DNA from 3 places in the Bacillus sp. T-10(2022) genome. Region 1 is predicted to be linked to each of the others. Evidence: riboswitches for the same ligand, from Rfam matches in the RefSeq annotation. Region 1 holds a riboswitch; each other region holds the start of a gene.
What was found. Region 1 has a riboswitch for S-adenosylmethionine ahead of OSJ91_RS06230 (methionine biosynthesis PLP-dependent protein). Riboswitches for the same ligand answer to the same signal wherever they lie in the genome.
Positions count from the first base shown of each region.

Region 2: another riboswitch for S-adenosylmethionine. It lies ahead of OSJ91_RS25715 (methionine ABC transporter ATP-binding protein); the one in region 1 lies ahead of OSJ91_RS06230 (methionine biosynthesis PLP-dependent protein).
Region 3: another riboswitch for S-adenosylmethionine. It lies ahead of OSJ91_RS12165 (Na+/H+ antiporter NhaC family protein); the one in region 1 lies ahead of OSJ91_RS06230 (methionine biosynthesis PLP-dependent protein).

Region 1 is NZ_CP113518.1:1,280,362-1,287,989, reverse strand. It holds gene OSJ91_RS06250 (PucR family transcriptional regulator) at 1-839, shown strand, start outside; gene OSJ91_RS06245 (ABC transporter ATP-binding protein) at 965-2,110, shown strand; gene OSJ91_RS06240 (hypothetical protein) at 2,170-2,412, opposite strand; gene fumC (class II fumarate hydratase) at 2,522-3,904, opposite strand; SAM riboswitch class I at 4,233-4,346, shown strand; gene OSJ91_RS06230 (methionine biosynthesis PLP-dependent protein) at 4,433-5,545, shown strand; gene metC (cystathionine beta-lyase) at 5,542-6,723, shown strand; gene OSJ91_RS06220 (type B 50S ribosomal protein L31) at 6,833-7,081, opposite strand; gene OSJ91_RS06215 (ABC transporter ATP-binding protein) at 7,217-7,628, opposite strand, start outside.
Region 2 is NZ_CP113518.1:5,177,280-5,184,907, reverse strand. It holds gene OSJ91_RS25720 (O-acetylhomoserine aminocarboxypropyltransferase/cysteine synthase family protein) at 1-1,247, shown strand, start outside; SAM riboswitch class I at 1,357-1,469, shown strand; gene OSJ91_RS25715 (methionine ABC transporter ATP-binding protein) at 1,624-2,658, shown strand; gene OSJ91_RS25710 (methionine ABC transporter permease) at 2,651-3,319, shown strand; gene OSJ91_RS25705 (MetQ/NlpA family ABC transporter substrate-binding protein) at 3,335-4,171, shown strand; gene OSJ91_RS25700 (YuzK family famiily protein) at 4,976-5,128, shown strand; gene sufC (Fe-S cluster assembly ATPase SufC) at 5,580-6,365, shown strand; gene sufD (Fe-S cluster assembly protein SufD) at 6,381-7,628, shown strand, end outside.
Region 3 is NZ_CP113518.1:2,490,305-2,497,932, reverse strand. It holds gene OSJ91_RS12165 (Na+/H+ antiporter NhaC family protein) at 152-1,459, opposite strand; SAM riboswitch class I at 1,650-1,757, opposite strand; gene OSJ91_RS12160 (SOS response-associated peptidase) at 2,020-2,691, opposite strand; gene OSJ91_RS12155 (hypothetical protein) at 2,752-2,907, opposite strand; gene hutG (formimidoylglutamase) at 3,176-4,132, opposite strand; gene OSJ91_RS12145 (LysR family transcriptional regulator) at 4,256-5,158, shown strand; partial or broken gene OSJ91_RS12140 (SF0329 family protein) at 5,397-5,926, opposite strand; gene OSJ91_RS12135 (amino acid ABC transporter ATP-binding protein) at 6,275-7,030, opposite strand; gene OSJ91_RS12130 (amino acid ABC transporter permease) at 7,051-7,628, opposite strand, start outside.

The sequences.
Region 1 (7,628 bases):
AAAAGGATACTGATGATATTTCTGAATATGTTTGGTTCGAAGACTCCAGAAGTATACTTGGCATTCCCCGTTCAGAAATCACAGCCGAGGAAATCCGTTTATTGGAACTGCTTTTTGCTCCTTCCATAAACCCAAATAACCTCAATGCACATCCAGACTCATCATGGAAAAATTTTCTATCCGAACCGAATGCACCATTGCCTTTAACGAGCTGGGAGAATGTTCGATTCCTTCATTTCAAGCTGACTCATGCTGATTTTTCCAACTCCGATTTTGAAGAGGCCTTCCTCGCTTTCGTCCCATCTGACGCAGCTATTATCTGGGAAAATGAAACGGCAGGAGTCTTAATTGAAACCGACAAGGATGAACCATTATCAAATAAAGAACTAATCGCCATTTCTTCCACGCTTGAAAGTGATTTTTATGTAAAGACCCGTATGTTCACGGGACGCTTTCACCCTGTAAATCAAGACCTACACCATCACTGGGTCCAGGAGAAAAGGAGTTTTGATTTGGCACAGGTGCATCTGCCGGATCTAAAGGTGACTGATTTGGCAGACATCATCCCTCATTCATTAATAAATGATCCATCCTTTAAGAATGCACAGTGGTATATCAATGAAATTCTTGGCAAGACCAAGCAGGATACTGAGCTTATCAAAACAGTTAAAACGTATATCGAATGTAATTCCAATGCCACCTATGCCGCCAAACAGCTTTATATACATCGGAACAGCTTACAATACCGTATCGATAAATTCTCTGAAAGAACTGGTCTCGATATTAGAAACTTCCGTCATGCCCTTACTGCGTACTTGATATTTCTGCTGAATGATTAATTTCCATTACAAAGAGGTAATATCATCCTTTTTTTGTGCAATGTGCCCATACTTTTTTCTAAACCGATAGCTTAGACTATAGCTAATTGGTACAAGTAATCAGGAGTTTAAAAGGGGGATTTTTTATGGCAGAGTTAGTGTTAGATCATATATTCAAGATTTATGATAAAAAGGTGACGGCTGTTAAAGACTTCAACCTTCGTGTTGCCGATAAGGAATTCATCGTTTTTGTGGGACCTTCCGGTTGCGGCAAATCAACGACATTAAGGATGATTGCCGGACTGGAGGACATTTCCCAAGGGGATTTATACATAGACGGCAAGCGAGTCAATGATGTCCCTCCTAAAGATCGTGATATTGCGATGGTTTTCCAGAACTATGCCTTATATCCTCATATGACCGTCTTTGACAATATGGCATTCGGATTAAAGCTGAGGAAAACGCCAAAAGCGGAAATCAAGCAAAGGGTCAATGAAGCGGCAAGGATTCTCGGACTTGAAGAGCTGCTTAACAGGAAACCTAAAGCGCTTTCAGGTGGTCAGCGCCAGCGTGTGGCTCTCGGTCGCGCAATTGTAAGGGACGCAAAAGTTTTCTTGATGGATGAGCCATTATCCAATCTCGACGCAAAGCTGCGGGTTCAAATGCGTGCGGAAATCGCTAAACTGCATAAACGGCTCGACACCACAACGATATATGTCACGCATGACCAAACAGAGGCAATGACCATGGCGACACGTCTTGTTGTAATGAAAGATGGTATCATCCAACAGGTCGGTGCCCCAAAGGACGTTTATGAGAAACCTATAAATGTTTTCGTCGGCGGCTTTATCGGATCGCCTGCCATGAACTTCTTTACCGGAACATTAAAAGAAGGCACAATTAAAATAGGCGAACAAACGCTTGAAATACCTGAATTTAAAATGAAAATGCTGCGTGATCAAGGATATGTCGGAAAAGATGTAATCCTTGGCATCCGTCCTGAGGATTTCCATAATGAAGGAGCTTACTTCACGAAGTCCCCTAACACAACATTCACGACCCAAATTGATGTAGCCGAACTCATGGGCGCGGAGATCATGCTCTACTCCTCATTAGAGGGGCAGGACTTCGTAGCACGGGTCGATGCCAAGAATATTATTCAGGCAGGGGAAAAGATCGAACTTGCCCTCGACATGAATAAAGCACACTTTTTTGATAAAGGAACTGAACATCGCATTTTAGTTGAAGAAGATGAACAGATGCAGGAAAGCATGAAGTTATCTGCCAATTAAACATAAAAAGACCCATTCATATTGGGTCTTTTTACGTTTATTCAAATAAAACGATAGAATCATTCCTGAACCAATACCACTTCATCATGTCCGCATTCAGGGCATTTCATGAGATGCGGGCATTGGCCTTTTTGAAGGGATTGAGGGTATCCGTCGTTTTCTTTAAGTATGTCGATATCCATATAAGCACTATAATCATCAGCGTAGTCCATGAATTTCCCTTTATCCTCAAGATCACTGCCGCATTCCGGGCATTTCACATGAATTTTTCTCAAACCGTTGCAAAGCGGGCATATAGACATTGTTTTTCCTCCTGTTCCCAATACTTATGATTTCAGTATTTGTCGATTCCATTATTTTAACACATGGAAACACCCTCCCTAATACCAGTGGGAGGGCACTTCTATGCAATTATTTATTAACCATGTTAGCAGGATCGACCCATGCTTTGAATTCATCTTCCGTCAGGAACTCCAATTTCAACGCCGCTTCTTTTAAAGTAGAGTTGTCCTTGAATGCCGTTTTGGCGATCTTGGCTGCTTTTTCATAACCGATATGCGGGTTCAATGCTGTTACCAACATAAGGGAACGTTCTACATTTTCTTTGATTTTATCTCCATTTGCAGTGATGCCCACCGCACAATTGTCGTTGAATGAATGAATGCCTTCCGTCAATAACTTGACCGTTTGCAGGAAGTTATAGATGATGACTGGTTTGAATACATTCAATTCAAAGTTGCCTTGGCTTGCTGCAAAGCCAATTGTAGCATCGTTACCCACGATTTGTGTTGCAATCATGGTAAGCGCTTCACTTTGTGTTGGATTGACTTTACCAGGCATGATGGAGCTGCCCGGCTCGTTTTCCGGAATGGCTATTTCGCCGATTCCGCTTCTTGGACCACTTGCCAGCCATCTGACATCGTTCGCAATTTTCATTAAATCCGCCGCCAATGCTTTCAAAGCACCGTGTGCGTAGACGATTTCGTTATGGCTAGTCAATGCATGGAACTTATTATCAGATGTGACAAAAGGATATCCTGTATCCGCGGCAATTTGTTTGGCAGAAAGTCCCGGGAATTCTTTCTTTGTATTGATTCCGGTTCCTACAGCCGTTCCGCCTAGAGCAAGGTTCAATAATTTTTGGCTGCTTTCCTCAATCATTGCCAAATCTTTATCGAGCATCGCTTTCCAACCGGAAATTTCTTGTCCTAATGTTAATGGTGTAGCATCTTGAAGATGTGTCCGGCCGATTTTCACGACATCCCAAAATTCTTTTTCTTTTGTATCGAATGTATCACGAAGGGCTTTGATGGCAGGAACCAATTTTTCAGCGACTTCCATAAAGGCTGCAATATGCATGGCGGTCGGGAACGTATCATTTGAGCTTTGAGCCTTGTTTACATCATCATTCGGGTGAAGGGTTTCCGATTCACCATTTTCTTTTAACCATTCATTCCCTTTGTTAGCGACCACTTCATTCACGTTCATATTACTTTGCGTGCCGCTTCCAGTTTGCCAAACTACAAGAGGGAAATGTTCTTCAAGTGTACCTTCAAGGATTTCGCCGCAAATCTTGACGATGGCATTCTTTTTAACTTCGGAAAGATCACCAAGATCATGGTTCACCTTTGCCGCAGCTTGTTTAACGTATGCAAATGCACGAACTAATTCAATCGGCATTTTTTCGTTACCGATTTTGAAATTGTTACGGCTTCTCTCAGTTTGTGCTCCCCAATATTTATCAGCAGGAACTTTCACTTCACCCATCGTATCTCGTTCGATTCTGTATTCCATGTGTTCTCCTCCTATGTTTGCACTATTCATTGAAGACCTTTTGCATATGAAATGAATAATGTCGGATTATTCTTTCTCTCCATACATTGTACAAACTTTATTATTTTAAAGCAAAAATATCCCGCTGACCCTTTCCATTTTTTCTGAAAAATCCATGTTCCCTTCATGTTTATATGAAAATTCGGATATTCTTTTTTAATACATAAAGTGTAGGCACCGCTAGGCTTCGATTGACCTGGCCATGAACATCAAAGCATCATCACTACCAAAATGTCCTTGACAGTATTTTGTATATATAGTAAATTCAAAAGAAATTGAATAATCTAAACTCTTATCGAGAGAGGTAGAGGGAATGGCCCGATGACACCTCAGCAACCTTCATTTGTTTCAAACCAATGAAAAGGTGCTAATTCCACAAGTTTGTGAACTTGGAAGATAAGAAGAATGACTCATCCTTACTTAATCAAAGTCTTCTTCTTAAAGAAGACTTTTTTTTATTTTATATAACTCAAAGGAGCAGTGAAAACCATGTATAAAACTGAAACATATCTTGCTCAATTAGGAAATCGCAGCGAAACGGCGACAGGAACAGTCAATCCGCCGGTATACTTTTCAACAGCCTTTCGTCACGAAGGAATTGGCCAATCGACGGGATTCGACTACACAAGGACAGGTAACCCTACACGCCAGCTATTGGAGCGATCCATCGCCGATCTGGAAAAAGGAGACCAAGGTTATGCCTGCAGTTCAGGAATGGCCGCCATCTCAACCATTCTCGCCCTTTTTAAATCCGGGGATGCATGGATTGTCAGCGAAGATCTTTATGGCGGTACATATCGTCTGTTAGAACAAGGTTTTAAAAAATGGGGATTGCAGTGTGACTATGTAAACACTTGTTGTTTGGAGGATATCGAAAAAGCCATCACTCCTCACACGAAAGCCATCTTCATCGAAACTCCCACTAACCCCCTTATGCAGCAAACGGACATTAGCGCCGTTGCCGCATTGGCCAAACGATATAATTTATTGTTAATCGTTGATAACACTTTTTACACGCCTCTTATTCAACAACCCATCCTGCTTGGAGCGGATATTGTGATTCACAGTGCAACCAAGTATCTCGGTGGTCATAATGATGTGCTCGCCGGACTGATCGTGGCTAGCGGCGCTGAATTATGTGATGCACTTGCCTTCCATCATAATGGTACTGGAGCTGTCTTGAGCCCATTTGATTCTTGGCTGTTGATGCGCGGAATGAAAACCCTGGCATTGCGGATGGAGCGTCATGAAAAGAATGCCAAAATACTTGTAGATTACTTATCGGAGCATGATTGTGTCACGGATGTATTGTATCCCGGCAGAGGCGGCATGATTTCTTTCCGCATCATTGATGAAGCGGCTGTTAACCCATTTTTACAATCGCTCTCATTAATTTCCTTTGCAGAAAGCCTTGGAGGGGTTGAAAGCTTCATCACCTATCCTGCCACACAAACACATGCCGATATACCGCTTGAGGTCAGAACGGCAAATGGGGTTTGTAATCGCCTGCTCCGCTTCTCCGTTGGCATCGAGGATAGCGATGATTTGATTGGTGACCTGCAGCAAGCATTCGCACATGTAAAAAGGGAGGCACTACGATGACAGGTCATGATTTTAGCTTTGAAACGAAATTACTTCATAATCAACATAAATTCGATCCGGCAACTGGCGGTGTGAGCGTCCCCATTCAGCATGCATCGACTTTCCATCAATCCGATATCAATCAATTCGGCAAATATGACTACAGCAGAAGCGGGAACCCAACTCGCGAAGCACTTGAAGATATCATTGCCGATCTTGAGGAAGGCACTCACGGCTTTGCCTTTTCATCAGGTATGGCTGCCATTTCAACAGCCTTCCTGCTATTGTCTGCCGGAGACCATATCGTCATTTCCGAAGATGTGTATGGCGGAACGTTCAGGATGGTCACTAGCGTATTGACCCGTTTCAATATTGAGCATACCTTCGTTGACATGACGGACCTTGAAAGCGTCAAAGCGGCCGTTCAGCCAAATACCAAGGCCATATACATCGAAACGCCTTCAAATCCGTTACTTAAAGTGACCGATATTCAAGCTGTATGTGATATCGCAAAAAAAGCCGGTGCCTTAAGTTTTGTTGATAACACATTCTTGACGCCGGCATTGCAAAAACCGCTGAATCTGGGCGCTGATGTTGTCCTTCATAGCGCGACGAAGTTTTTATCCGGACATAGTGATGTGGTAGCTGGGCTTGCGGTCGTGAAAGATCCGGAATTGGCGGCAAGACTCGGTTCGCTCCAAAACTCCTTTGGAGCGGTCCTTGGTGTACAGGATGCCTGGCTTGTAATGAGAGGTTTGAAAACCTTGTCAGTTAGAATGGAACATTCACAAAAAGGGGCAGAAAAGATTGCAGCCTATTTAAAGGAGCAGCCCTTGGTGAAAAAAGTGTATTATCCCGGCCTAGCCGATCATCCACAGCACGCCATCCAGAAAGGCCAGTCACTTGGAGCAGGTGCGGTCCTGTCATTTGAATTGGAAAGTGAGGAAATCTTCCGTTCCTTCGTGAACACTGTCGAGCTCCCTGTTTTTGCGGTAAGCCTGGGAGCGGTCGAATCCATATTATCCTACCCGGCCAAAATGTCCCATGCTGCCATGCCTGCTGATGAAAGGGAAAAGCGAGGCATCACGAACAGCTTGCTCCGCCTCTCTGTCGGACTTGAAAATCCGGACGATATAATCAAGGACTTCGATGCGGCCCTCGTCAATATTGCCAAAGGGGAAGCAATTGCTGCAAAATGATTAAAAGATGGGTGCCTCATATTTTATGGGCACCCTTTTTCCTTTCATCATTAACTCTTTTTCTACCCAGTCATAAAAAAAGGCCATCGATTTCCCGATGGCCTGACTCTCATTTCTTCATATTATATTTATCCAGGAAGCGATCCACCCGTCCGCCTTTTTCAGCAAACTTCTGCTTTCCAGTAAAAAAAGGGTGCGTATCCGAGCTGATTTCCACTTTTAATAATGGATACGTTTGCCCGTCTTCCCAAACGATCGTTTCATTGGAAGTCTTAGTGGAACCTGTCAAAAATTTATACCCACTGTTGGTATCCATGAATACCACTTGTTGATAATCGGGATGAATTTCTTGTTTCACTTTTATCACCTCATCGTCAGTATAGGTATATCTTAAACGTAATGATTACTATTATCAATCATTATGCTTGGGGGTACCAATAGTCGGCACCCTATTTATAGTTTAATCTTGATGAACCACCCTTATTCAATTGTGTCAGCCAGCCATGCCTTTATGCGGACCAGCCTGCAGTTCATACATTTGATAGTACTTCCCTTTTAGTTCCATTAATTCCTCATGTGTACCAAGTTCTGCAATCCGCCCTTTATCCAGTACAAGAATTTGGTCGGCATTTTTTATCGTGGAAAGTCTATGTGCAATGATGAAGGTCGTTCTCCCTTTTTTCAGCACTTCCATTCCCTCCTGGATAATTGCCTCGGTTTCGGTGTCGATGCTTGCTGTCGCTTCATCCAAAATCAATATGGCCGGATTGAATGCAAGAGCACGTGCAAAAGAGATTAGCTGCCGCTGTCCGGAAGACAGCGTTCCGCCTTTTTCGATTACGGGTTCGTCAAGCCCTAAAGGAAGATGCTTCAGCACTTTGTCCCCCCCGACATCTCTTAATGCT
Region 2 (7,628 bases), 1.7 Mb from region 1:
CAGGTGCCCGTGCAGTTCCTATCTACCAAAGCAATGCATACTTGTTCAAAGACACCGACCATGCAGCGAATTTATTTGGTCTAAAGGAGAATGGTTATATATATTCACGACTTCATAATCCCACGGTCAGCGTTTTTGAGGAAAGAATGGCATTATTGGAAGGCGGTATCGGCGGATTGGCAACAGCAAGCGGAATGGCGGCCATTTCACTTTCAATCCTGAATATTGCCGCTGCTGGAGATGAGATTGTTTCAGCCTCTACATTATATGGCGGTACGTATAACCTTTTTGAAAATACTCTTCCTAAATATGGGATCAAAGTGAAGTTCGTTTCTCCCGATGACCCTGAAAATTTCAAAAGGGCGATAACGCCAAGAACTAAAGCCATTTTTGCTGAAACGATCGGAAATCCAAGTTTGAGGGTGCTTGATATTGAAGCGGTAGCGAAAATCGCCCATGATGCCGGAATACCTTTGATCATTGATAATACCTTCGCGACACCATATCTATGCAGACCAATTGATTTTGGAGCGGATATTGTCATCCATTCCGCTACAAAATGGCTTCTGGGAAATGGAACCACGCTGGGCGGTGTCATCGTGGATGGAGGGAAATTCGATTGGAACTCGCCAAATTATCCTGGCTTCACGGAGCCTGACCCAAGCTACGACAATCTGGTATACGCCGAGGCAGTTGGACCTGCTGCATTCATAACGAAAGCCCGAGTGCAGTTACTTCGTGATTTAGGCCCTGCGCTAAGTGCCCAAAGTGCATTCCAGTTTACGCTTGGGCTTGAAACACTGCATGTAAGGATGAAAGAGCATCTGTCAAACACCAAGTCTGTCATTAAATATTTAAAAAACCACCCTGCCGTGACTTGGGTTTCACATCCTGGTGATGAGGATCATCCCGATAAAGCCCTTGCGGATAAATATTTGCCTAAGGGAGCTGGATCTGTCGTGACTTTTGGAATACAAGGTAATCGCGAAGCTGGCGCAAAGCTTATCAATTCGGTGGAATTATGGTCCCATGTAGCGAATGTGGGGGATGCGAAGAGCTTGATCATCCATCCAGCAAGTACGACCCATCAACAATTGAATGAGGCGGGTCTTGCGAAAGCGGGTGTGAGTGCTGATCAAGTCCGTTTATCCATTGGGATTGAAAATGTAGACGATTTAATAGAAGATTTGGAGCAGGCAATTGAAAAAGCGACGAATATCGTCTCCTTGACATCCAAAACGGTTTAAGTAAAGTTTCTGTGTACTAGAAATAATATACATTGCGCTCCTTTTTTATCTATGATAAAATTTCACCATACTAAAGAACTTAATGATGTACAAATATTCTATATATTAGCTCTTATCAAGAGAGGTGGAGGGATGTGCCCGATGAAACCCGGCAACCGACAAGGAGATTTCCTTGGAAAGGTGCCAATTCACACAAAGTTTAATCACTTTGGAAGATGAGAGGAAGGCCTGTTTCTTCACCTGCCTTTCTGCTCATGCAGAAAGGTTTTTTCTATTTTAATGGGGGAAACCCTTTGCATGATATGAGAAACAGACTAATAATGTAGAGAAATCAACTAAGTTCATAGGTTTTATTGGATAAAAGAGGTGAGGATTAATGATTACATTGACGAAAGTCAGTAAGCTGTTCCGAACAGGAAAAGGAAACAGTGAGACGATCAAGGCTGTAAATAATGTGAATGTTGAAATAAATAAAGGCGAGATTTTCGGTATTATCGGTTACAGTGGAGCGGGGAAAAGTACTTTGATCAGAATGCTCAATGGGTTGGAAACACCTACAGAGGGATCCGTTGTGGTGGCTGAGAAGGAAATTTCAAAAATTAAAGGCGCTCAGCTCCGTAAGGCCCGTCAAGAAATCAGCATGATTTTCCAACATTTCAATCTATTATGGTCAAGGACCGTTCAGGAGAATATATCTTTCCCATTGGAAATTGCAGGAGTTTCTAAACCTGAACGAACCAAGCGTGTGAACGAATTGATCAAGTTAGTCGGACTGGAAGGCAGGGAAAAGGCCTATCCTTCACAATTAAGCGGAGGGCAAAAGCAAAGGGTGGGAATAGCTAGGGCTCTGGCAAATGACCCTAAAGTGCTGCTGTGTGATGAAGCGACTTCTGCCTTGGATCCGCAGACTACCGACTCCATACTCGAATTGCTTGTTGACATCAATCAGCGCCTGGGATTGACGATCGTCTTGATAACACATGAAATGCATGTAATACGTAAAATCTGCCATCGCGTCGCCGTGATGGAAAGCGGGCAGGTTGTTGAACAGGGTCCTGTCCTGGATGTTTTCAAGAATCCTAAAGAACAAATGACGAAGCGTTTCGTGCAACAGGTAACGGAACCGGAAGAAACGAAAGAAACGATGGACCATTTGCTCGAGCGCTATCCTGCAGGCAAAGTGATTCAATTGACCTTTGTAGGTGATCATGCAGAAAGCCCATTGATCACCAAGCTTGTACGTAACTTCGAGTTGGATGTCAATATCGTTCAAGGTAAGATATCCCAAACAAGAAGCGGTTCATATGGAACATTGTTTATCCATCTTGATGGCAAAGAGGATGAAATGCTCCGCGCAATAGAATTCATTAAAGCACAGCAGGTAGGCGTGGAGGTGATTACTCATGCTTGAAGAATTATTGCCGAATGTTGATTGGGAAGACATTATTGAAGCTACGAGGGAAACGCTTTACATGACAAGCGTCTCTGTAGTGGCAACCTTTTTTATAGGCATAATATTAGGATTGATCCTGTTCCTGACGGGGAAGGGTAATATGTGGGAAAACCGGGCAGTCAACGGGGTCATGAGTGCTGTCGTCAATATATTCCGTTCCATTCCATTTCTTATTTTGATCGTGCTGCTCATTCCTTTCACTAAAGCGCTTGTCGGTTCCATGATCGGAGAGAACGCTGCACTGCCGGCACTTATTATCGGTGCGGCACCATTTTATGCGCGTATGGTTGAAATCGGCCTTCGTGAAATCGATAAAGGTGTAATTGAAGCCGCTAAATCGATGGGGGCAAAAACGAGCACGATCATTTGGAAGGTCCTTCTTCCAGAGTCGATGCCTGCCCTTATTTCCGGGATTACGGTAACATCGATTGCATTGGTTGGATATACCGCAATGGCCGGGGTCATCGGCGCAGGCGGGCTTGGTAATCTGGCCTATTTGGACGGCTATCAAAGAAATCAAAATGACGTTACGCTTGTAGCGACGATCGTTATTCTAATTATCGTCTTCATAATTCAAATTATTGGAGATGTGATTACATCTAAATTGGACAAAAGATAAAGGGAGATGAAAAGGATGAAAAAGTTTTTAGGATTTGCATTAATTTTAGTGTTATCTATCGCTTTGGCTGCTTGTGGAAGTGAAAAGGATAAAAGCGGCAGTGATACGGAAAAAGAATCGAAGAAAATAGTTGTAGGGGCATCCAATGTTCCTCATGCTGAAATCCTTGAGGAAGCCAAGCCGCTTCTTAAAGAAAAAGGAATCGAATTGGAAATCGAAACATTCCAGGACTATGTTTTACCGAATAAGGCGTTGAATGATAAGGAATTGGATGCTAACTACTTTCAACACATTCCATATTTAGAGGGGCAAATTAAAGAAAATGGATATGACTTCGTTAATGCTGGCGGAATCCATATCGAGCCGATTGCCCTATATTCACAAAAATATAAAAGCATTGATAAACTTCCGGAAGGCGCAACAATCATTATGAGCAGCTCTGTCGCTGATCATGGACGCGCTTTATCCCTTTTGGAAAAGAATGGCCTGATCACTTTGAAAGAAGGGATCGATAAAACGACGGCTACAACGAAAGACATCGTTGAAAATAAGAAAAACCTTAAATTCGATGCCGATTATGAAGCGGCCCTGCTTCCTAAAATTTATGAGAGTGGCGAAGGCGATGCAGTCTTGATCAACTCCAACTATGCGATTGACGCCGGTTTGAATCCGCTTGAAGATTCGATTGCGATTGAAGATTCGGAATCACCATATGTGAATGTCATTGCCGTAAACAAAGGTGACGAAAATAAAGAAGCAATCAAAGCGCTTGTAGAAGTATTGCATTCTAAAGAAATTCAAGATTTCATTCTTGAAGAATACAAAGGTGCAGTTGTACCGGCGGATAAATAATTCAAGAATGGGCGACCTGATTTAATTCAGACCGCAGTTTGTAAACAAAAAGGTTTCGGAATGGTCTCATTCCGAAACCTTTTTGATTTTTATTGGATTTGAAGCAGTTAAAGCGATTTGTACTCACGATAGCCTTCTATATTTGTTGTTGAGTGCCGATAGGCAGAGATAACAACCAAAACGCTCATATTACACATAGCCATGGTTGCGGAATCTGCGTCAACAGCTACAGGTTTTCTAACTTTCTTAATCACATGTTCAATCAGAGGCTCTTAATACGAGTATCATGAGTATTTCCGGGTGTTACTATCGTTACGGTCTGCTGCCGCATAAATGAATAAGCAAGCTGGTTTGTTCGTTTAGCTTTTACATAATGCGTCGCTCATAATTTTTTCCGGACTTAGAGAAGTGAGGCACTTCATTTTGGAAACCTTAGGTGAAAGTGATTCTATCTGATTGTTTAGTCTTAGTGGATTGGAACGGAAGGTATGAGACTCCTGCGGGAAAAGCGAGTCAGGGGAGACCCCGCAGGCGCAAAAGCGCCGAGGAGGCTTCCGGACCGCCCGCGGAAAGCGAGTACCTGAAGTGGAAAGTAACGTTCAAATTTTGAAAACCTAAAAACCTAAAAAACTGTAGACAAACTCATTGATGATCCAGTTTGTTTCAGTCTGCGGCTTAATTTAATTCCTTTCATGTTTAATCAGGAAAGGAAAGGGTATAGAGATAATGAAGGTAAAAAAATGATACACAAATTTGAAAGGATGGTTCACTATCAATACTCTGGATTTAAATGTAACAAGCGAAATGGAAAAGGCGATGCAGTCTTCACATGGGATTGGCTACAGTGAGTACAGTAGAAACTTAGACCTTCGTATCGAGGTTGAGAAAGAACGGGATAGGGAACATGTAAAGTGCAACAAAATGGTCCAGGACCTTCAACGCAAAATTCACGGCTAAGCATATAAAAGAGTTCTTTAAAAGATCGGCCTGTAGAGGTAAAATGGAAAGTGGTCCATAAAATAAGGGTTTCCTTATTGGATATACTTACATAATACCTGACAGTCCGATTTTTTTCTTTTTAAAGCGGAACGTTCTTACCTTGCAATCAAATTCTTTGAACATATATTAATAAGGACGAAGATTTGCCGAATAATAAGATAATTTTAACAAAAGCTAAAATAAGTATGAATATGCAGTAAACAGGCTATATCTGTTAGTATTGTAAGAATAGGACAGGTTTTTAACATGGCCGAAGTGGAAACCCCTATCTATTTAGTTGATTCCAAATTGGATTTGTTATAAAATTGGAATGAGAATAAAGTGAGAATGCTTTTACGTAAATTATAGTAATGAAAGTAATCTTTACTTTCTGGTAATAAAATTGGAATTAGTTCACGGAGGTATTATTATGTCAGCTTCTACATTAACGGTTAAAGATCTTCACGTATCAATTGAAGGCAAAGAGATTTTAAAAGGGGTAAACCTTGAAGTTAAAGGTGGAGAAATCCATGCGATCATGGGACCAAATGGAACTGGTAAATCCACTTTATCATCAGCAATCATGGGTCACCCTAAATATGAGGTAACTAGCGGAAGCATCACATTCGATGGTGAAGATGTTTTGGAGATGGAAGTAGACGAGCGCGCTCGTGTCGGTCTATTCCTAGCTATGCAATATCCAAGTGAAATCAGCGGTGTTACAAACGCAGACTTCTTACGTTCTTCCATTAACGCACGCCGTGAAGAAGGCGATGAAATTTCATTGATGAAATTCATCCGTCAAATGGACAAAAAAATGGAATTCCTTGAAATGGATGAAGATATGGCGCAACGCTATTTGAATGAAGGTTTCTCAGGCGGAGAGAAAAAACGCAACGAGATTCTTCAATTAATGATGATCCAACCTAAAATTGCAATCTTGGATGAGATTGATTCAGGTCTAGATATCGATGCACTTAAAGTCGTTTCAAAAGGAATCAACGAAATGCGCGGAGAAGACTTTGGATGCTTGATCATCACTCACTACCAACGTCTATTAAATTACATCACTCCTGATTTTGTACATGTAATGATGCAAGGACGTGTCGTAAAATCAGGCGGTCCTGAACTTGCTGCCCGCTTGGAAGCGGAAGGTTATGACTGGATTAAACAAGAATTGGGCATTGAAGACGAAACTGTTGGCGAAGAAGCGTAAGTAGGAGGATTTGCAATGACTACAGAAACGAAATTACCGTTTGAACAAGAGGATATAAGCTCCTATTCAACTAAAAATAATGATCCAGCTTGGCTATCCGAGCTTCGGATTCAAGCGTTTTCTGAAATAGAAAAGCTCCCGATGCCAAAGCCGGATAAAACGAAAATCGATAAATGGAATTTCACTTCTTTCCAAACTCATACGGTTGAGAGTGAAGCTTTTACCTCTTTAGAGGAGCTTCCGGAAGAAATTAAGTCCATCATTGAAGAAAATGAAAACTTATACATCCAACGCAATAATACGCCGGCACATATCAATCTGTCAGCAAATGTGAAAGAACAAGGCGTCATTTTTACGGATATTTTATCAGCGGCTCGTGATCATGCTGAGCTCGTGCAAAAATATTTCATGAAAGACGGCGTTAAAATAGATGAGCATCGTTTAACAGCACTTCATGCTGCATTAGTTAATGGGGGAGCATTCCTTTATGTTCCGAAAAATGTAGAAATCAAAGAGCCGATTCAATCGGTATTCCTTTTGGATAATCCAGATACTACACTTTTCAACCATGTCTTGATCGTAGCTGAAGATAATAGCTCTGTCACATATGTAGAGAACTATTTCTCAACCGTTGAGTCTAACGAAGGTGTTGCCAACATCGTAACTGAAGTATTTGCAAATGCGAATGCCAAAGTCCAATATGGTGCGGTCGATACCCTTTCTAAAGGCTTCACGACATATGTTAACCGCCGTGGAGTGGCAGGACGTGACGCACGTATTGAGTGGGCGCTTGGCCTGATGAACGACGGAAATACGATTTCAGATAATACAACATATCTAATGGGCGATGGCTCTCACGGTGATACAAAAACCGTTGTAGTCGGACGCGGGGAACAAAAGCAGAACTTCACGACTGCCATCATTCATTATGGCAAACGCTCTGAGGGTTATATCCTTAAGCACGGTGTCATGAAAGAATCCGCATCCTCCATTTTTAATGGAATTGGGAAAATAGAGTATGGTGCTACAAAGGCCAATGCCGAACAAGAGTCACGCGTATTGATGTTAAGTGAAAAAGCACGCGGAGACGCCAATCCGATCCTCTTGATCGATGAAGATGATGTAACGGCTGGTCATGCTGCTTCCGTCGGCCGTGTCGACCCGCTTCAACTGTATTATTTAATGAGCCGTGGTATTACAAAAAAAGAAGCAGAAAGACTTGTCATTCACGGATTCTTGGCCCCTGTTGTTAACGAGCTTCCA
Region 3 (7,628 bases), 1.2 Mb from region 1:
GTTTGTACAATTTGAACGTTGATTTCCCCTCCAGGCACTCGCTTTCCGCGGGCGGTCCGGGAGCCTCCTCGGCGCCTGCGGGATCTCCCCCTGGACTCGCTTTTCCCGCAGGAGTCTCGCACACCCGCTCCAATCAACTTTGTTTTAACTTTTAGTTCTTCGATCCATCATTTCCCGGCTGAAACCGTGGAAAACCAATCAGGATGGCAATGACGCCACAAAGTCCAATTAGTATTGGGTAATATGAATACTGCAAGATGCTTATTGGTGAAATCTTTGCTACCCCTGCTGCAACCAGCAGTTGTGCTCCATATGGTATCAACCCTTGGATACAACATGCAAATATGTCAAGCAAGCTCGCTGATTTACGCGGATCAATCCCATACTTTTCAGCGATATTTTTGGCAAGTGGCCCGGCAATGATAATCGAAATCGTGTTATTTGCCGTTGAAAGGTTTGTCAAACCAACAAGCCCGGCAATGCTGAATTCCGCCCCTTTTTTTGATTTGCTATTTCGGGTCACTAGGTGGAGTAGATAATCGATGCCGCCATTATGTTTGATTACAGCTACCATACCTGCAATTAAAATGGCAAGGAAGGAGATTTCATACATTCCCGCCATTCCTTCTCCAACTTTTTGAATGACACCCAACGGTTGATAACTTCCATCAGCCAAGCCGATAATTCCGGCAAATACGATTCCGATGGAAAGGACCAAGAACACATTGACTCCTGCCAATGCAGTGATCAATACGCAAAGATATGGAAGAATCTTCACCCAATCATAAGACTGTTGGGAGATGTCGGCTTGTTCGCCCATCGTTAAAATTCCTAGGATGACACATGTGATGATGGCAGCAGGTAAAACGATGAAAAAATTCACTTTAAACTTATCCTTCATTTTCGTTCCTTGAGTTCGAACTGCAGCGATTGTCGTATCTGAAATGAAGGAAAGGTTATCCCCAAACATCGCACCACCAATAACGGCCGCCATTGATAGGGCAAGCGAAATATCAGTTTGCTCACTAATCCCAACCCCGATAGGTGCCAGTGCAACAATCGTTCCCATGCTTGTCCCCATTGATAAAGAAATAAAACAAGCGATGATGAAAATCCCTACCATTAATAGATTTTGCGGAAAAACAGCTAAGGCAAGATTCACTGTTGATTCAACTGCCCCCATGCCATTGGCAACTTCGGCAAAAGCGCCAGCTAAAAGGAAAATGATAACCATTAACATAATATTGGCGTCCCCGGCACCTTTACAGAAGATATCAACCTTTTCATTGAATGTCTCTTTCCGATTCATCGCCAATGCAGCTGCCGATGCAATTGAAATCGCTACAATCACCGGAAATGAATAAAAATCTTTAGTGATGATTCCGGACCCTATAAATAAAATTAAAAATACGACAAACGGGATCAATGCCCATGGATTTCCTTTATTGTTTGCACTCATGATGTACACCTCTTTTTATTTTTCCCGCGACATTTGTCACAGCTCTTATTCTATTAACAGTTTTCGCAAATAACTCCAATTTGAACCTACCTGATTATCCAGTCATGGAGCTATAGCAAAAAAACTGGCATAAAAAAGACCCCTTCTATTTAACAACAAGAAGAGGTCTTTTAATTTATAAAAAACACCCTCCTTATCTTTCAGGCGAAAATCAGCCTGCTGGATTTGGCACAGCACTCCATTTAAGTCCGCTGCCGAGACATCTTCGGGCCAGTCCCTCCGTCTCTCTTGATAAGAAGATTACATTATATAATTTATCAAAAATTACGATGCCTGCCAGAAAAGTACCAGGCTGGAAACTTGCCTGAGTTCGTGACATCGAAAGTCGTTTTGAAAAGCAAATATAACAGTACAGCATTTTGTCTATTTTCGCAAGGTTAATTTTAAATTATTTTACATGGACTCCTTACTGATTATAAAGAGATCTTGACATTTGCAGTTAATCAGTTATTTTCATTTATCGGGACGGAATTCATATAAAAAAGAGGTCTAATGACCTCTCAGCAAATTTGTTGTATTAGGTTAGATGAATTATTTTTGGTCGAGTTCACTTCAGTCGATACCTCAAAGGCTTCCATCTGTTCCGAATCAAATGACTTTAAATACTGCTGCAGATATGCAGGATCATTATTGGTTGGATTCAACCAATCTTTTTCATCTTCCGGTTTAAGGATGACAGGCATACGATCATGAATGCTGGTCATTAGCTCATTAGGAACGGTTGTTATAACGGAGCACGAATAGATGCTGATGCCTTCAGGAGATTTCCAGGATTCCCAGATACCCGCCATTCCAAATGGAGCATGATTCTTCAGTTTTATTCGCATCGGTATTTTTCTTTCCGTTGTCTTCTTCCATTCATAAAAAGAGTCAGCGATTATCAAGCATCTCTTCTTCTTATACGCATTCCTGAAGCTTGCTTTCTCAGCAATGGTTTCCGCTCTGGCATTGATCATTTTGTAGCCCACTTTTTCGTCTTTTGCCCAGAAAGGAATGAGCCCCCACCGAAGATATCCAAGTCGATTCCTTGCCCCGTCATTAATGACGGAGAGCACGGATTGGGAGGGAGCAATATTGTAGCTGAATTGGTATTCCTCATCAAACGATCCTTGAATATCAAACCGATCTTTTATTTCTTCAATGTCAGTGAAAAGGGTAAAACGTCCACACATACTATCGCCTACCGTATTAGAATTTATTACAGTGTAACAAATCGAACGGACAGGCACAAATCAGCGTTCTAAAATTTTGATTTCGGTAAATGGTTGATTAAATAATTCGCTGGAAATCAAAAGAGTTCCAAGGACTTCTCTTTCATCTTCAGCTTTAATGATTTCCGACAAGATCAAGGTACTGCCATTCCTGACCGTCACTTTATATTCATTCATAAAAACCCCCCCCTAGATGGTTGTTATTATAAACCAAAAACCCACAAGTATCAGTAGTGAACTTTGGAAGAGTCTTTGTTAATCCTAAAACGGGGAGTCAAGCAATAGCCGGGGCAATTAACCACTAAAAAGACTGTCCATGAATGATTCACGGACAGCCTGGGTGCTGCCAAAGGACTTAGTTTCAATACTTATAATTGAGCATGGAGATAACATTGAGGAAAGCTGGAAGGACCAAATTGGAATTGCCCTCTTCCATATCCATTCATTATTTAAAATGCAGCAAAACTTCATTTATTAAATGTGCTGCCAATGTTACGGTTTTATTATTTTCGTCCAACGAAGGATTCACTTCCGAAATGTCAAAGGAGAGGATTTTTTCATTCGATACGATATGCCTAATAATCGCACGTACCAATTTCGGATTCAGTCCAAACGGCGATGGTGCACTTACCCCAGGTGCGTAGGCTGAATCAATAACGTCCGTACATAATGTAAGCATAATGTAGTCATTTTTATTAACGAATTCATTTATCCGCCGCTTTGTTTCATCCATTTCGTTCAATGACAAATCTTCTTCCAAAATGTAGTCGACATTACTTCTCTCAGCGGTTTCAAACAGTGCCTTCGTATTCCCCTGCTTCTGAATTCCGACACATAAATATCCACAACTTTGATCTTCGTCCAAAATCTGCTTAAACATCGTTCCTGATGAACTTTCTTTTTCATAAGGCCTCATATCAAAGTGCGCGTCAATATTAATGATCCCCAATCTAGCTTTTGGTCCAATGGATTTCCTAATCCCAAGATAATGGCCATACAGGGTTTCGTGCCCTCCCCCAAGTATGATAGGAATCGCTTTAGTCTCCAATATCCGGTCAACAGCCGATCCCAATTCGAACTGGGCGGCCTCCATTTCCGTACTTTCACATTTTACATCGCCAGCATCCACCAGCTCGGTTTGGGACGGTAAATGACAGGGTAATTTCGCCAAGTACTGCCTAATATGATCAGGACCCTCTGCAGCACCAATCCTGCCTTTATTCCTTTTGACGCCTTCATCACATTTGAAGCCAATCAACCCAAAGGTCTTTGATGCATTGGAAGAGATGGCTAATTCCGATATCGGAGCCAACCGTACTCTTTGGTGGTATCTGAAGCTGTCCATGTCAGATTGGGAATCAATTCTTCCATTCCAATATTTTGAAGTCGGATTAGTATACATAATTTCTCCTTTATTTAAAAAATTCCGAAATATCTTTTTTAAAAATTATAAATGAGATAATATATAATTACCAATACAAAAATTCAATATATCTATAGTTTAAAGCTATAGTAAGGAGAATAAATGGATCTTCGTCAACTTCGGTATTTCACTACCATCGTCCAGGAAAAGAATTTCTCAAAAGCGGCAAAAATGCTGCATATATCACAACCTTCCCTAAGTAATGCCATAATGAAATTAGAAAATGAAGTTAGTTTTCAGCTTTTGGAACGTAATACAAGGGGTCTTGAGCTTACGGAAGCAGGTGGGCTTTTTTATACGAGATCTGTTGATCTGTTAAGAAAATTCGATAATATGCAAGTGGAGCTTAAGGAAATGAAGGATGTTGGAAGCGGAACAGTATCTATAGGTTCCATAGAATCATTCAAATTTTGGTTCCCGAAGATAATCAGGAATTTTAAAACCAATTATCCTAATATTCATATAAAAGTAAGGGAAATATTAGGGGAAGAGAAAGTTTTCGATTCGTTAAATCGGTATAATGTTCATTTCACCATCACGAACCAGCCCATCAACAATGATGAAATTCTGTCCACTCCCCTTTATAATGAAAAATTCATGCTTTTGATTCATAAAGATGACGAGTTAAATGAAAAAGAGTCCATCACTTTCCAAGACATTGCAAAGAAAGAATTGATCATCAGTACAACTGGATTTCAAACAAGAGATGATATCTTAAGAGCATTTAAGGAAGAACATGCAATTCCAAATATCCTATACGAAATAGAAAGGCTTGAAACGGCTTGCAGTTTGGTGGAAGAAGGTCTTGGGGTTACAATTTTACCGGAAAGCTATATAAAATCCGCTGCAACACGCAATACTGCAATTCGTGCAATAGATTCGAATTCTTTGGAAAGGACTGTTTACCTGGCCTATTTGAAAGATCGATATCTGTCTCCTGCAGTATGTAAGTTAGTAGAGGAAATACATAGCTTTTTTAAGTGGGATGTTAGGAACGATGCCTAAATGCTGATTCTCTAATTTAATGGAAAAGACACCATGGCTCATTGTGATTCACTTTGTATAAAGAAAACACTTTAGACTTCCTGCCAATGAGCTAGGTTTCCCACTCATATTTGCAGGAGGTTCATGTGTTTTCACTATCCATCCATATTGTTTTTCCTCACTAATTAATAACGTCCTAACGCTCACACTTCCACGCCAAGTAAAATACTTGTTCAATAAAAATTCATTATAGCGCTTTTTAGGAAGTTCTTATTCCCTCTGCTTCACATCGCAAGTTATAAAAATACTGGATAATTTCCTTTTCATTTAGGATGGATTTTTTAAGCCCCTGTAACGTACGCATCCCAACTCTTCTATCTATCAGAGAAAGAATCTTTATAATCATATCATCTGATTTTAAGGAAATTTCTATTGGTAAATTAAAATATTCTTCAACCGCATTAAAAAAGTCATACTGTGCAAAAATCCCCTCTGCTTTAATCATTTCATGTGCTTGTATCCCTATCTCATAGTTCTGATTTCCATTATAGACATCGTATTCAATACTTTTGGCATTTCTTATTTCATTTTCTTTTCTGAACATTTCTCTATCAGACGTTATCGTACACATATTTAGGATTTCCTTTTTATCAACAGTAATAAAAGCCGTCCTAATCGGTCGTGAGCCTTTCGATAATTCGTAACAGTAAACTGAACTCTATTTTTTAGAGAGTCACAGATAAAACTCTCTAACTTTTTCTTTACTTTACTCCATTGTTGATTACGCAAGTTTTTATTCTCCTTTACAGTTTTCAATTTCCACCAAAGTATATTTCTTTCATTATTCTATTCTGCTTGTTAATGAACTGTAGAGGTATATGTTTAAAGAGTCAAAATCTACACAAGTTTAGCCATCTTTATTTTTGCGTTCGGTCACTTCTTGAAATGCTTGTTCACTTGCAGAAAATGATGTTGCAAGTAAATGGATAAAGAATTCTTTAAACCGATGTATTTTTGCTTAATTCAATTTTTGAATTTTTACTATCAATTCACTTAACGTCATTCTGAATCCCTCTAACAAACGTTATTTTTATTCGTTTGTTTTAATCACATATCAAAAGAGAAAGTGAACATAACCTAAATATAAAAAATATAATCCTCCGGCAAGACTCTTTTTAAGAACCTCTTCGTTCTTTCTTCTTTTGGATTCACAAAAATTTCTTTAGGCGATCCCTCTTCCACTATGACACCTGCATCCATAAAAATCACTCTGTTTGCAACATCCTTTGCAAAAGACATTTCATGCGTGACAACTAACATCGTAGTTCCTTCTTTGGCAATTTGCTTCATCACCGTCAGTACTTCACCGACCAATTCCGGGTCCAATGCCGAAGTTGGTTCGTCAAATAAAATAATGTCAGGGTTTAAAGCAACCGCTCTCGCAATGCCCACCCTTTGCTGCTGCCCGCCTGAGAGTTCACTAGGGTAAGCACCATATTTTTCTGACAAGCCTACTTTATCCAATGCTTTTTTACCAATTTCATATGCTTCTGCTTTCGCAATCTTCCTTCCAATAACCAGTCCTTCCGTCACATTTTCCAATGCCGTTTTATTAGCGAAAAGATTATAATTTTGAAAAACAAAGGCTATCTTCTGCCTTATTCCATGAATCACTTTTTTCGATGCCGTTTTAAGACTTACATCAATATCACCAAAAACGGCATGTCCTTGATCTGCTTTTTCAAGAAAGTTAATGCATCGGAGTAAAGTTGTCTTACCTGAACCACTTGGACCCAGAATTACCACCACATCCCCCTTGTCTATATTTAAATCCACACCTTTTAAAATCTCATTCTCACCGAATGATTTATGAATATTTTTAATCTCTAGCATTTCGGCCACACCTCCTCATTTCAGATACTCACGGCTTTAAACCTGCTTACTCGTTTTTCATACCTTTTAAACAAGTATTCCACCAAACTACATAAAATTAGGTAAACAAGAAAGATATCAATATATGCTTCAACATAATTGTAGCCAACATTGGCAGCTACCTTTGCTTTTAAAGTGATTTCCTGCAATGACAAAGCATAACCTAATGATGTCGCTTTAATCAGATTGACTGTTGCTGTACATATATTCGGTAATGCCACTACCAATGTCTGTGGAATGATAATTCTTCTAAATGCTTGCACAGTTGTTAATCCGACAGCATAAGAAGCTTCAAGTTGCCCCTTGCTCACTGTGCTAATTGCCGAACGAAACACCTCTGTGAGAATAGCTGTCGTATTCAACGAGAAAACAATGAATGCGTACCATATCGGATTTACATCGTATACATTCATTTCGACAGCATACTTTTCAAATATAGAAGTCAGCATTAATGGCACACTGCTATATATAATGAAAATTTGGATAATGACGGGCGTTCCTCTGACAAATGAAACGTATATCTGTGCTAAGCGATTCAATACCGGGATTTGATTTATTC